Regions from separate parts of the Mycolicibacterium anyangense genome, predicted to be linked through region 1. Evidence: predicted binding sites of a transcription regulator. Region 1 holds the regulator's gene; the other holds the start of a gene.
What was found. Region 1 encodes LexA, which represses DNA repair genes until DNA is damaged. Its sites were predicted from a motif close to CGAACANNTGTTCG; they were not measured.
Positions count from the first base shown of each region.

Region 1 (3,415 bases):
GATGCCGCCCACGGCCGGGTCCGATCAGCCGATGGGGGCGATCAGCGTCTGCCCCGCATCCAGTGCCGCCGAGTCGAGTTTGTTGAGGTCACGGATGCGCTGGACCACCTGCGCCACCGGTGCGTCCGGGGCCACCCGAGATGCCACCTGCTGCAGCGTCTCACCGGCCTGCACCCGCACCACGGCGAGCTGGTCGGGCACCTGCACGGTCGACACCTCCGCGGAGCTGAGGTGGAACAGCGAGCCCAACCACAGCGTGATCAGCGCCGCCACCCCGGCCAGCACGATGGTGACAGTGGTACTGACCGGCTTGCGGGTATGCGCCGCCTGCGACACGCCAATGCCGGTGCCCCGGTAGCGCAGGGGCGCGCCGGCGGGCCGCGCCGGACCCGGCCGCCGAGGACTGCGGGCGCGGACCGGGCGAACCCGATCAGCAGCGCCGGGCTGCTCGGCCGGCCGACGGTACTCAGACGGCCACGCCACCACCTGTCGATCGTCGATGACTGTCATGTCCGCTCCTTCCTCCGATATGCCCGCGGTTCGCTCTTGTGTTCGAAATATACTCGATCATCTGTTCGATACTCGAACATGCGAGCGAGCGTGTCGGAAGAATAAAACGGACCACCGACAAGTTTCGGCGCCCGCCATTCCGATCCACGCGACGCCGGGACGACACGCTCGAACAAATGTTTGATTGTGTCCCCGCATGCGACTACATTCGGCGCTATGAGTGACCGCAGTGACACATCGTCTTCATCGCCGGGTACCGAAACCGCCCGATCCGATTCGGGATTGACCGAGCGGCAGCGGACCATCCTCGAGGTGATCCGCACCTCGGTCACCACGCGTGGCTATCCCCCGAGCATCCGGGAGATCGGCGACGCGGTCGGGCTCACCTCGACCTCCTCGGTGGCCCACCAGTTGCGCACGCTGGAGCGCAAGGGCTATCTGCGCCGCGACGCCAACCGCCCGCGCGCCGTGGACGTCCGCAGCGCGGACGATCTGCCGGCCACACCCGTCACCGAGGTCGCGGGTTCAGACGCGCTGCCCGAGCCCACGTTCGTGCCGGTGCTCGGCCGCATCGCCGCGGGCGGCCCCATCCTGGCCGAGCAGGCCGTCGAGGAAGTCTTCCCGCTGCCGCGCGAACTCGTCGGCGAGGGTTCGCTGTTCCTGCTCAAGGTGGTCGGCGAGTCGATGGTGGATGCCGCCATCTGTGACGGTGACTGGGTGGTCGTGCGTCAGCAGCACGTCGCCGACAACGGCGACATCGTGGCCGCAATGATCGACGGCGAGGCCACGGTCAAGACGTTCAAGCGCACCAGCGGTCAGGTCTGGCTGATGCCGCACAACCCGGCGTTCGACCCGATCCCCGGTAACGACGCGGTCATCCTGGGCAAGGTCGTCACCGTAATCCGCAAGCTCTGACGGCGCCCGGGCCTACTCGGCTTTGTGAAAGCCGTTGGCCTGGGCCAGTTCCTCGCTGGCGAACCACACCTCGGGAATGGTGTGCTCGTAGAGCTCGGAGTCCGGCGTGTAGTACAGGCCGGAGTGGGTGTTGGCCTTGATCACATAGCCTTCCGGCGCCTGATAGGGATCGGCCAGCGGAAGATGAATTGCGGGCCGGGCCTGACCTTCGTCCTCATGGGTGTCGGACTGCAAGTCCTGAGCCGGTTCGAGGGTGACGTCCTCGTCGGGCACCACGGGAACCTCGTCCGGCTCCTCGACAGCCCGGCGGCGACGCGGGGCCCCGATCTCGCCCATGTCCAGACGCCACATCGACTGGGACTCTTCGAGATTCACCGCCGCGTGCCGGCCGGAATCGCTGGCTTCCTCGGCCTCGTACTGGTCGGCTTCCTCGACCTCCGCGTACTCCACGTAGTCCGGGTGGGTGTCGTCGGGATGAGCATCATCGGGTGCGGGTTCGGCCGCCTCATGGTCGACGGGAATCCGGGTGGGCGTGGTGTCGATCGAATCCTGGTCGCCGTCGAACACATCGTCGGGGCCGGGCATGGTCTTGCCACCCGCAGCCGACCAGCTGAACCCGGACGAATCCGGAACCTGGACGCGACTCCCCTCCGGATAGGACGCATAACGCGATGTCTCCGGCTCACCCGGCCACCGATCGTCGTCCTCGTCGTAGTCGGCGTCCTCGAAGTCGTCATCCTCGGCAGCAGCGGCCCGGCGGCGCTGCAGCCACAACAGGCCCAGTGCGATCACGCCGACGAGCAGGATCGCCGGAATGATGACCAGCAGCCACCACCAATGCCAGGCGAAGTTCTTGCCGCCCTTGGTGTCCGACGTGCCGGAAGTCGGCGGTGGGGTGCCGCTGGGCAGTTCGAGGCCCGACAGCTGTCCGGCCAATTCCGGCGGCTTGGTGCTGAAGCTGTCGTTGGACTTGTTGAACGAGATCTCGCCACCGCTGAACTTCTGGGTCAGGGTGTCGCCGTCGGCCGTCTGCTCACCGGTCGGCACACCCAGCGATCCCGTCGCGCCGCCGAGCTTGGCCCAGGCCGCGTTGATCGCTCCGCGGACGACGATCGCCCCGTTGTCCGGCGTCCAGAAGATCACCGGTTTGTCCGGTGCGCTGAAGGCGCTCACCCGGCTGTTGGGGGCGCCGCCGTCGGCCTCGGTACCCGTCGGCAGGCCGAGATCACCCTTCGGGCCGCCCAGCGAGTCGTACTTGGCCAAGATCGCTCCGGTGACCGCATGGGCTCCGGTGGCCGGCGAGTAGAAGATCTTGCCGCCGGCGTAGTCCTGGGCAGTGCCGTCGCTACCGACGCTGTACTGCGCACCCTGGCGAGCGCCCAACGTGCCGGTCAGACCACCGGCCGCACGCCAGGCCTGGTTGATCAGGGTGGTCGGATCGGCGGGGACCTCGACACCGGACAGGTTCGCGGCCAGATCCGGCGGATCGGTGGTGAACACCTTGGTGGCGTTGTTGTAGGAGACCGTCCCGCCGGTGAACTTCTGGCTCACGACGTCACCTTCATAGGTCTCGTCGCCGGTGGGTGCGCCGAGCGTGCCACCGGAGCCACCGAGCTTGTCCCAGGCGGCATTGATGGCACCGCGCACCACCCGCGCACCGGTGTCGGCGGTCCAGAAGATCGCGGGCTTGTCGCTGGCACTGAAGGTGCTGACCCGGCTGTCCGGGCCCAGCAGGCCCGCCACTTCGTCGATGGTCGGGAAGCCGAGATCACCGTCGGCGGGGCCACCGAGCGCCTGGTACTTGTCGAGGATGGCGCCGAACAGCAGATGGGCCCCGGTCGCCGGGGTGAAGAAGATCTTGCCGCCGCTGAAGTTCTGGGCGAAGCCGTCGCCGATCGAGTAGACGTCGCCGTCCTTGGTGCCTACCGGGGACCCGTCGCCGCCGGCGGCCTGCCATGCCTGATCGATGGCCGCGTTGGCCGCATCGCTT
Region 1 covers NZ_AP022620.1:735,118-738,532, reverse strand. Annotated here, with positions in the region: gene G6N35_RS03435 (LysM peptidoglycan-binding domain-containing protein) at 25-510, opposite strand; gene lexA (transcriptional repressor LexA) at 727-1,425, shown strand; gene G6N35_RS03425 (LGFP repeat-containing protein) at 1,438-3,415, opposite strand, start outside.

Region 2 (3,415 bases), 4.8 Mb from region 1:
CCAGTCCGCGGGCAGGTCGAGCGTCTCGCGCACCAGATCAGGTGCGAAAATCGTCGAACCGATCCAGCAGCTGCCCACCCCGCGGACAGCCAGCGCCACCAGCAATCCCTGAACAGCTGCCCCGACCGCCACGGTGAACATCGTGTGCTCGGCTGCGCTGCGCGCCGGATCCGGATAGCTGTGTGCGCCTTCGGGAACCAGGAACGGAATCACGACCTCCGGTGCGTCGTAGAGGATCTGCCCACGGGCGACCCGCTTCTCGACGCTCTCGGCGGGCCGGCCGTCACCGGTCAGGTCAGCGCGCCAGGCATCCTTCATCCTGTCCAGCAGCGTGATGCGCCTGCCGCGATCCTGCACCCAGACGAATCGGACCGGGCGGGTGTGGTGCGGCGCGGGCGCGGTCAAGGCCTCGGCGACCGCTTCCTCGATCAGCACCGGGTCGACGGGCTCGTCGGCGAACCGGCGGACCGAACGGCGTAGCAGCTGAGCTTGGCGGCGGCCCAGCTCGATCGACTCGGCGGTGCCGAGCCAGAACAGGTCGTCCTCGCCGCCGCGCAGCAGCCGGGCCGCAGTCGACCCGTCGTCGGCCAGCCGGAGTCCGCGCACCACCGCGATCGGCACCGCGGTGAGCTTGCCCTTCACCAGGTCTGCGGCTGCGGCGATCTCGTCGGCGACGGCGACTTCGGTCACCACCAACTCGTTTCCGTGGGCATCGACGGCACCGGCATAGCCGTAGAGCACCGGCAGCCCGGCCGCACCGATCGCGGCATCGGTTTGCCCATTGCGCCACGCCCGGCCCATGGTGTCGGTGATCAGCACGCCCACGTCGACACCCAACTGCTCGCGCAGTGCCGAGCGCAGGGCGGCCGCGCTTGCGTCCGGGTCCACCGGGAGAAGCGCCAATTCCGTTGTCCCGATGTTGGACCCGTCGACCCCGGCGGCCGCTTGCACCAGACCGTTGCGGTTCTCGGTGATCAGGGTCTTGCCCTTGCGGGCCAGCACCCGCACCGCCTCGTCGTCGATCAGCCTGCGGCGCAGCGCGTCCCGTTCCTCGGGATCGGCGGGCGCGGACACGATGCGCCCCTCACACTTGGAGACCACCTTGCTGGTGACCACCAGGATGTCGCCGTCGCGCAGCCAGGACGCCGCGCCTGCCACCGCCGCAACGAGGTCGTCACCTGGCCGGAATTCGGGAAGCCCGGTGACGGGCAGGATCTCGATCGGCGCCGCGCTGCCATGCTCGATGCTCGGCCGCGCCGTCGGGCTCGAGCCGATGCTCACGGCGTCACGCCCGCGAGTTCCAGTCCGGCGCGCACCATCTCGGCCGTCGCATCCGGATCCGACATCAACAGGGGAATGGCTGCCGTCGTCACACCCGGGATGTCGGCGTGATCCGTCTCCGAGATCAACCAGTAGTCCAGGATGCCGGTTGCCGAGCGCGCACCGTAGTGCCGCCCGACGGCCTGTGAGGAGGTCTCGACGCCGATCACCGATAGGCATTCGTCAGCCATGCCCCGCAATGGCTTTCCGGCGATGATGGGGGAGTAGCCCACCACCGGTGCTCCGGTGGAGCGCAACGCGGCGCGGATACCCGGGATGTTGAGGATCGCACCGATACTGACGACCGGGTTCGACGGCGCCAACATGACGACGTCGGCCTCGGTGATCGCGTCGGCGACACCTGGCCCGGCTTTGGCGGTTTCAGCGCCGACGAACGCGAAACTGTGGGTGGGGACCTGGGCGCGGTAGCGGACCCACCACTCCTGGAAGTGAATTGCCGCACGGTCACCGGTCTGCGGATCGTCGATCACCACGTGTGTTTCGCAACGGTCGTCGCTGGCCGGTAGGAGCCGGGCACCCGGCGACCAGCGGTCGCACAGCGCTTCGGTCACCTGTGACAGTGGATATCCCGCCCGCAGCATCTGACTGCGCACCAAATGGGTGGCCAGATCGCGGTCGCCCAGTCCGAACCAATCCGGCTGCACACCATAGGCGGCGAGTTCCTCTTTGGCGTTCCAGGTCTCGTTGCGGTGACCCCACCCCCGTTCGGGGTCGATCCCGCCGCCCAGGGTGTACATGCAGGTGTCCAGATCTGGGCAGATCCGCACACCGTGCATCCACGCGTCGTCGCCGATGTTGACCACCGCGGTGAGCTGGTGATCAAGATCGCTTGCGGCTGCGGATAACTGGCCGGCGAATTGGCCCAAACCGAGCAGTCGTTGCACCCCGAGGAGGAATCGGGCGCCTCCCACGCCGCCGACCAGAACGGTGATCTTCACACCGACCGACACTAGGCGGTCGGCTGTTGGGCCGTGCACTCGGTCACGATCGCGTTACCTCCGTGACACGCCGGGGCATCGACTCGCCGAATTGTCCGAGGAAAGTGGTATCAACTTCTGTCCTTTCGCTTGACCGCACAGGCCGAGGCGTGTCTAATCACATCAGTGTCATTTCGCGGTCCACCTGCCGTTTTCGGTGTCGCAGACCGAGATTCGACCAAATGTTCGAATGGGATGGCCACACTCGAATAGTGGGCGACAGCAGATCTACGAAACCAGGTGAGGAGGCGGGAATGTCCTATCAGCACTTCATTGGTGCGCTCGGGGCGCCGCACACCATTACTGGCTCGGAGAACACGGGGGTAACGGCGCGCGCTCACCTGAGTTTGGTGCCTGATCCCGTCGATGTGATTCCGATGGAGCCGGGCGACGAACAATGGCAGGAGAAGGCGCTGTGCGCCCAAACCGACCCGGAGGCGTTCTTTCCTGAGAAGGGCGGCTCCACCCGTGAGGCCAAGCGAATCTGCTTGGGCTGCGAGGTGAAGGATGCGTGCCTCGACTATGCCCTCGCGCATGACGAGCGCTTCGGCATCTGGGGCGGGCTCTCCGAACGGGAGCGTCGTCGCCTCAAGCGCGGCATCATCTGACGCGCTAATCCTCTTCCAGGCTCGGGTCGATCACGGTGGGTTCGACCCCGAGATAGGTGGCCACTTGAGCCACCAGGATGTCATGCAACAGATCAGTGAGATCGATCGAGTCTTTGGCTCGTCGCTCGATCGGCTTGCGGAACAATACGATTCGCGCGCGCGTCGGGTTGCCCCGGACGTCGACGCCGGCCGGGATCAACCGCGCCAGCGCGATCGGTCCGTCAGCCACCACTTCGGGCGGCCACTGCACACTGTCGGGGTCCTTCGGAGCGATCCGGGGGATCTCGTCGACGGCGACGTCCAGCGCAGTGAGCCGCTGTTGCCAGCGGCGCTCGATGGGCTCGTAGGCTTCCAGTACTGCCATATCGAAGCGTTCGGCGCGGCTGCGCCAGCCGGGAACTGTCGGCGGCAGCAACGGGCCGCGCATCTCGCGCCCACGTCGTGAGCTTGCGGAACCCCCGGAACCACCACCTCGGCGGGAACTGCGGG
Region 2 covers NZ_AP022620.1:5,528,297-5,531,711, forward strand. Annotated here, with positions in the region: gene G6N35_RS26125 (coenzyme F420-0:L-glutamate ligase) at 1-1,275, opposite strand, end outside; gene cofD (2-phospho-L-lactate transferase) at 1,278-2,279, opposite strand; gene G6N35_RS26135 (WhiB family transcriptional regulator) at 2,573-2,926, shown strand; gene G6N35_RS26140 (metallopeptidase family protein) at 2,931-3,353, opposite strand.
Region 2: a site for LexA is predicted at 2,494-2,507, ahead of cofD (2-phospho-L-lactate transferase). Genes of this name have one in related genera too.